Regions from separate parts of the Achromobacter seleniivolatilans genome, predicted to be linked through region 2. Evidence: riboswitches for the same ligand, from Rfam matches in the RefSeq annotation. Region 2 holds a riboswitch; the other holds the start of a gene.
What was found. A riboswitch is a leader RNA that binds a small molecule or an ion and turns the genes downstream of it on or off. The one in region 2 is predicted to bind manganese.
Positions count from the first base shown of each region.

Region 1: it holds a riboswitch for manganese, as region 2 does, so the genes downstream of both, mntP (manganese efflux pump MntP) here and RAS12_RS17090 (sodium:calcium antiporter) in region 2, are expected to answer to the same signal.

Region 1 is NZ_CP132976.1:2,557,909-2,561,316, reverse strand. It holds gene RAS12_RS11345 (hypothetical protein) at 1-316, shown strand, start outside; gene RAS12_RS11340 (alpha/beta fold hydrolase) at 318-1,139, shown strand; gene RAS12_RS11335 (hypothetical protein) at 1,150-1,554, opposite strand; yybP-ykoY riboswitch at 1,652-1,830, shown strand; gene mntP (manganese efflux pump MntP) at 1,835-2,398, shown strand; gene RAS12_RS11325 (acetoacetate decarboxylase) at 2,540-3,280, shown strand; gene RAS12_RS11320 (PhzF family phenazine biosynthesis protein) at 3,376-3,408, shown strand, end outside.
Region 2 is NZ_CP132976.1:3,792,158-3,795,565, forward strand. It holds gene RAS12_RS17085 (hypothetical protein) at 1-198, opposite strand, end outside; gene RAS12_RS17090 (sodium:calcium antiporter) at 661-1,665, opposite strand; yybP-ykoY riboswitch at 1,745-1,909, opposite strand; gene RAS12_RS17095 (aminopeptidase P N-terminal domain-containing protein) at 2,023-3,366, shown strand; gene RAS12_RS17100 (TM2 domain-containing protein) at 3,377-3,408, opposite strand, start outside.

The sequences.
Region 1 (3,408 bases), 1.2 Mb from region 2:
TTTGTGCCGCGCGATGGCACTAAGCCTGGTCAATGTGGCGGTGTCGGGACAGTACGGCTTGCGGACGCTACGCGAAAAAATCCGCTTCGGCCGTTGGCCGCTGTTGGTGGCGTTATTTTTCCTGATTGCTTCGGCTGGCGCCACGGCGGCAGCGATCCCCAGGGCGCAATATCACCTATCAGTTTCGTCCGTTGCATTCAGCGCGGGGGGTATCGTTGTTTGCGTCGCGCTGCTTGTTGTCGTGGTGGCGATGTCTGCGGTGGCGTATCGAGAGTCACGCGTTAATGGGTCGGTCGGGGCGTCGGGCGCGAATTAACATGTTTGCTGATCATCAGATTGCGTCCGGCTGCGTCACATTGGCCGCCGAAGTTGCAGGCGATGGCGACCCCGTTGTGTTCTTGCATGCGGCGATTTGTGATCGCCGGATGTGGCGGCCGCAGCTGGAGAGTTTGGGGGCGGTGTGTAAGGCCATTGCTTACGACCGGCGCGGGTTTGGCAAGACGCAGGCTGCGCCTGAAGACCATTCGGCGGTGGCAGATCTGATGGCGGTCATAAACGCTTTATCGGACGGCAAGCGCGCAATACTTGTCGGGTGTTCCCAAGGGGCGCGAGTCGCGCTGGATGCGGCTCTCATGCATCCGGCACGGGTTCGCGGGCTGGTACTGATCGCCCCGACAGTGGCGGGTGCGCCTGAAGCCGTTTATACGCCCGCCATCAAGCCCATGATGACCGTGTTGAAGGACGCCGAATCTGCCAGGGATCTGGATCGGGTGAATAGTCTGAAAGCTCGTCTTTTTCTGGACGGTCCTTTGGCACCCGAGGGGCGCGTCGCGGGGGCAGCTCGGATGCAGTTTTTGGATATGCATGGCGGGGTGCTGCGGTCGCCGCCAGCGGGCAAGAGCGTAGATGACATACCCGCTTTCAGCCGATTGGGCGAGATTGCCATGCCGTCGCTAGTGCTGTGGGGGGAGTTTGATTTCCCCCACATCCAAGACCGGGCCCGGCAGACCGCGGCGTTGATGGGCGGGATCGGTCAGCAAGTGGCAGATACCGCCCATTTGCCCAGCATCGATCGTCCGGCAGCGATCACGGGCCTGCTTCAAGCGTTTGTTGAGCGCTGCACTGACAGCACCCAATAGGCAGTGTCGGCTATCGACGGTCTTTACGTTTAGCTGCGTCCGCGCGGCGCGGAGCGGAGGGCAGGGGATTGCCGACATGGCTGGCCAGCCAGTGTTCGATTTTGTCGTCCCGGCGGGCGGCCCAGTCCTTGCCTAGTTCCAGTACCAGCATGTTGCGGGTGTCGCCATAGTCTTGGCCGGGTTCCTTTTGGAACATTTCACGCCAGATGTCCGAGGCAACCAAATCCGTCGTGAGCAGGACGCCGATTCCCTTGGCGTCGATCCACAGAGGTGCTGCGCGTTCATCCACGTGTTTTTTCAGGTTTTCGAGCAGCTTTTGCGCCAGCGAGGCGTTGTCTTTCGAAGCCGCGATCAAGACCAGATATTGCCGGTGGTCGCTGGACGGTTCGTCCGAATCGCCAAATGGGTTTTCCATGGTGGGTTCCTTTCTGGTTAGCGTTTATGCGAGGCGGTTCGCCCTGTCACCGGACAGGTTACCCGACCAGGCCCGCAAGCATTGCATTTGGTACACTTCAGCCATCTTTGGGGAGTAGCCTTCCTGCAGCCTTGGTTGCAGGGGTTCGCGTCAACATTCTTGACCTTTCGGTCATGGCGCAACGGCCGTTTCGGCTTGGCGAGACCACGGACTATTCCATAGCCTTGTCCGGGCGATATGGAAAAGTCTGTGTGTATCGCCCGGACGGAGTACTCCGACAGTGAATCCCCTCTCGACCCTCATTCTGGCCTTTGCCATGTCGACCGATGCGTTCGCCGCCGCGGTGGGCAAAGGCGCTTCCCTGCATAAGCCCCGTTGGTCCGAAGCCCTGCGCACAGGGCTCATTTTTGGCGTCATCGAAGCGATCACTCCCCTGATCGGCTGGGGACTGGGCTCCGTCGCGGCTCAGTACGTTGCGGAATGGGACCACTGGATTGCGTTCTGTATGCTCTGTGTCCTGGGCGGCATGATGATCCGTAACGGACTGTCTACCGACCAGGAAGAAGCCCCGCCGGTGGTCCGCCATTCCTTTTGGCTGCTGGCGGCTACGGGCTTTGCTACCAGCATTGACGCGATGGCGGTTGGCGTCAGCCTGGCTTTCATCGACAACAATATCCTGATTACAGCGGCAGCAATTGGTCTGGCGACCATGCTGATGGTCACGATTGGCGTGATGGTCGGCCGGTTGATTGGAAGCATTGCGGGCAAGCGCGCGGAAGTGCTGGGCGGGATTGCGCTGATCGGCATCGGCGCGACGATTCTGTACGAACATCTGTCTGCCTGATGACGCTGGGGCGGGGGCAATGGAACTTGCCTCTGCCCCGACTGCATTGCCCTTCCGGTTTGTGTCACAGAGTTTCGTGCTAAGTTTGCCAAGGTTCCCCGAGCGATCTTCACGACCCTTGAGGTCAGGAGTGCCGTAGACATGGATATCAGCACCATTCGTCAGCAGGCGTTTGCCATGCCGTTCACGAATCCCGCCTTTCCGCGAGGGCCGTACCGGTTCGTCAATCGGGAATTCTTCATCATCAGTTACCGGACCGACCCCGCCCGGTTGCGAGAGGTCGTGCCCGAACCGCTGCAAATCACCTCGCCCATCGTCAATTTCGAATTCATACGGATGCCGGATTCGACGGGGTTTGGCGACTACACCGAAAGCGGGCAGGTCATTCCGGTCACGTTGGATGGCGTGGCGGGCAATTACACGCACGCGATGTATTTGAATGATCACCCGCCGATTGCGGGCGGGCGTGAACTGTGGGGTTTTCCTAAAAAATTGGCCAACCCCAGTTTGCAGGTGCATACCGATACGCTGGTTGGTGAATTGGACTACGGTCCGGTGCGGATCGCGACCGCTACCATGGGCTATAAGCACCATGCCTTGGACTCGGAAGAAATACGCAAGGGCATGGCGACGGCGCCAAATTTTCTGTTGAAGATCATCCCGCATGTGGACGGCAGCGTCCGCATTTGCGAGCTGGTGCGGTTTTATCTGCAAGATGTCACCGTCCACGGCGCTTGGAGCGGTCCATCCAGCCTGGCGCTGTTTCCCCATGCGTTGGCCCCTGTTGCGGACTTGCCGGTCCTTGAAGTGATTGGGGCGCGCCACATCGTGGCAAACCTGACGCTGGCGTTGGGAGAAGTGGTGTTCGACTATCTGGAATAGCGCTGTTATGGCGCAAGTCCCCTGATTCTGTGCCTGTCGCGGCAGGGGGATCTTGCCCATACTTCTCTCATTCACCCCGGAAGAGAGACGCCTGAATGCGCTACCGATATGTCACCGCTGATGTTTTT
Region 2 (3,408 bases):
CGGGTCTTGACCTTGGTCGATCTGTACTTGCGAGACATCCAGGCCAGCGGCGCCGAAGTCCAGACAGATCTGCTTGCGCAAGGCTCCCAATTCGTCGCGCGGGCAAATGACCGTCAAACGCGAGGTGCCGCGGCGGCGGCCCATAGCGGTGGCGCGGTCCACGCCGGCGCGGCGTAGGAACAAGTCGAAGAAACGCATAACGACCTCCATTGCAAGAATGGGGAGCGTAATCACGAGTACGCGCGCACGCCGGCGCGGCGCATGGCGGGCGGACACAAAACGTGCACGAACGCTGACGCTGCGGCTAGCGGCGGTTCTGGCGGATTATGTTGGGGGATGTCCCGGCAGGCCGAAGGCCTGCGCTATTGCCTGGAGGTAAGTCCGGGGCTTGGGATATGCCGCAACCTGTATGACAGGATGCGGCAGATGGAGCTCTGCGTGTTCCTGTCAGACAGCGATGTCGATGCAAGATCGACTACTTTCGCCGGAATCGGTATTCACGAAGACTGCTCCTGGGATGGATAACGGGCGAAGTGTACGCGGGTTTCTACTGATGAACAAGGTGCCTTTCGATTTAAATCGGCAAACACCACACAATATGTAGGTAAAAAGCCGCAAGACCCTCGGGTCTTGCGGCATCACGCTACGACTGCCTGGACATCAGGCGTAGAAATGCCAGCCCAGGTACGCCGCGAACAAGGCATACAGTCCACCGACCGCCGACAAGGCGGGCACGCTCATGACCGACTGGCGGAAACGCAACCACAACAGGCCGATCGACAACATCGTGATCAGACCGGCCGCCAGCAGGGGCGCATCCAGCAGCCAGGGCGTCATGAAGATTCCCAGAGCACTGGGGATGGTGGCCTGGATCATCATCGCGCCAGAAATATTGGCCAGCGCCAAGCGCTCTTTGCCCTGGCGCACCCAAATCAGCGCATTCATGATTTCGGGCAGCTCAGTCGCCACCGGCGCCAACAACAGCGCGGCAACGTGGGGCGAGGCTCCCATGGCTACGCCCAGCACTTCGATCTGATTCACGAACACGTGCGAGGCGCCCGCGATCACAACCAGCGCCAGAATCGTCTGCGTGGCCGCCCAGAACATGGATGGATTGCCGTCCCGCGGGCGCAGTTTGAGCGGCTCCAGATCTTCGCTGTCCGTCGCTTCCTCGTCATTGCTCAGTTCGCGCTTGACGTACAGGCCATAGGTGGCCAGGAACAGAATGCCCAGCCAGGGTTTCCAGGCAAAGGCCAGCAGCCCTAGACCCACCTTGAAGACGAAGATGCCCATGAACCAGGCTTGGTCGCGGGCCAGCCGGCGCTGGTCCGCGTTAATACAGTTGGCTGAAGTGGTTTGACCGCGGCGAGCGCGCCAGAGCGCCAGGCCCACTACCGCGTAAGCCAGCGTCGCCAATACCAAGGGGCCGCCCATGGCCGCCCCCACGCCAATGTCTTTCTGTTCAGGGGTCTCGCCAAAGAAGACCGCCATGAAGGTCACTGCGCTTTCTGGCAATGCCGTGCCAAACGCGGCGAGCACGGTGCCGGTGGCGGTGGCGCCCAAATGGAAGCGATGCCCGACCCATTCAACGCCGTTGACGAAGAATTCGCAGGCGAAGTAAATCACTGCCGCGGACAGGAAAAACAGAAACAGGGTGAGAAACATATAGACGCAGCCGGACGAGCAGAAACCAATTGGCGCGACATCACGGCTCGCCCGGCTAGGGTGAACGCAATGCGGCCAAAGGTCTCGCCTGGCTGATCCATGCGGCGGGCGGGCCGCTTGCATGGAAACCGTTAGCGCCATGGAGTTCTGAAAACCGCTACGCGGCCCCGAACCACCAAGTCTGTTGACGCTAACTCCTTTGGGGGCAAAGGATGGCTACTCCCCAATGACAGAGCCGCGATTGTAGCAGCGCTTCCATTACCGTCCAATGAATCCCGCAGGCTGTTGTTTCCGGGAAGTAGCAGGGTAAAGTAGCCAGCATCCCTATCTTTCGCGGGGTTATGCCCCCAGCCCGCCATGAGCCTGCCTCCCGCCGACATTGCCCCCTTTGCCGCACGCCGGCAACGCCTGATGGATCGCATGCGCGCCGATGGCGGCGGCATTGCCATCCTGCCCACCGCTCAGGAAGCCATCCGCAATCGCGATGCGGAATATCCGTACCGGCACGACAGCGATTTCTTCTACTTGACTGGATTTACCGAGCCCGGGGCATGGCTGGTGCTGATCGCCGGCGCCACCGACCGCGCGCTGCTTTTCTGCCGGCCACGCCATATCGAACACGAAATCTGGGAAGGCAAGCGCTTCGGCCCGGAGGCGGCTGCCGAATATTTCGGCTTTGACGACGCCCACCCGATCGATGCGCTGGATGAATTGATGCCCGCGCTGATGATGGACCACCCTACGCTTTACGCCCCCTTGGCCGGCGACAAGCGCACCGACGGCCGGCTGCACCGCTGGCTGGCAGCAGCGCGGGACGCCAGCCGTGCAGGCCATGCGCCGCCTACGCGCCAACAGGACATACGCCCGCTGCTGGCGGATATGCGGCTTATCAAAGACGCGGCGGAGATTGCCGCGATGCGCCGCGCAGCGAAGATTTCCGCCGGCGCCCATGCGCGCGCCATGCGAGTGGCCCGCGCGGGCATGCACGAGTACGAGCTTGAGGCCGAGCTGCTGTACGAATTCCGCCGCCACGGCGCGCAAGCGGTCGCCTACAACAGCATTGTGGCCGCAGGCGCCAATGCCTGTGTGTTGCACTACCCGGCAGGCGAGGCCGTGCTGCGCGATGGCGATCTGGTCCTGATTGACGCAGGTTGCGAAGTCGACAGCTACGCCAGCGACATCACGCGGACCTTTCCCGTCAACGGCCGCTACAGCGGGCCGCAGCGTGCGCTGTACGACCTGACCGTCGCGGCGCAAGAAGCGGCGGCGCAAGCCACCGCGCCCGGCCGCGGATTCAACGACGGCCACGAAGCCGCGCTGCGCGTGCTGGCGCAAGGCATGCTGGACTTGAAATTATTGAAGGGTTCGTTGGACGGCGTACTGGAATCCGGTGACTACAGCCGCTTCTACATGCACCGCACCGGTCATTGGCTGGGGTTGGACGTGCACGATGTGGGCGACTATCGCCAGCCCGGCCCTGCCAACGGCGTCGACCGGCCGTGGCGCAAATTGGAACGGGGAATGATGCTGACCATCGAACCCGGCATTTATGTGCGGCCCGCGGACGACGTGCCTGAGGCTTACTGGAACATAGGCATCCGGACCGAGGACGACGCGCTGGTCACGGATGAAGGCTGCGAGCTGATCACGCGGGGCGTTCCGGTACAGGCCAGCGAAATCGAGGCCCTGATGCGCGAGTAAGCCGCGCGGCTTACAACACCAGGCCGTCCAGCCAGCCCATGG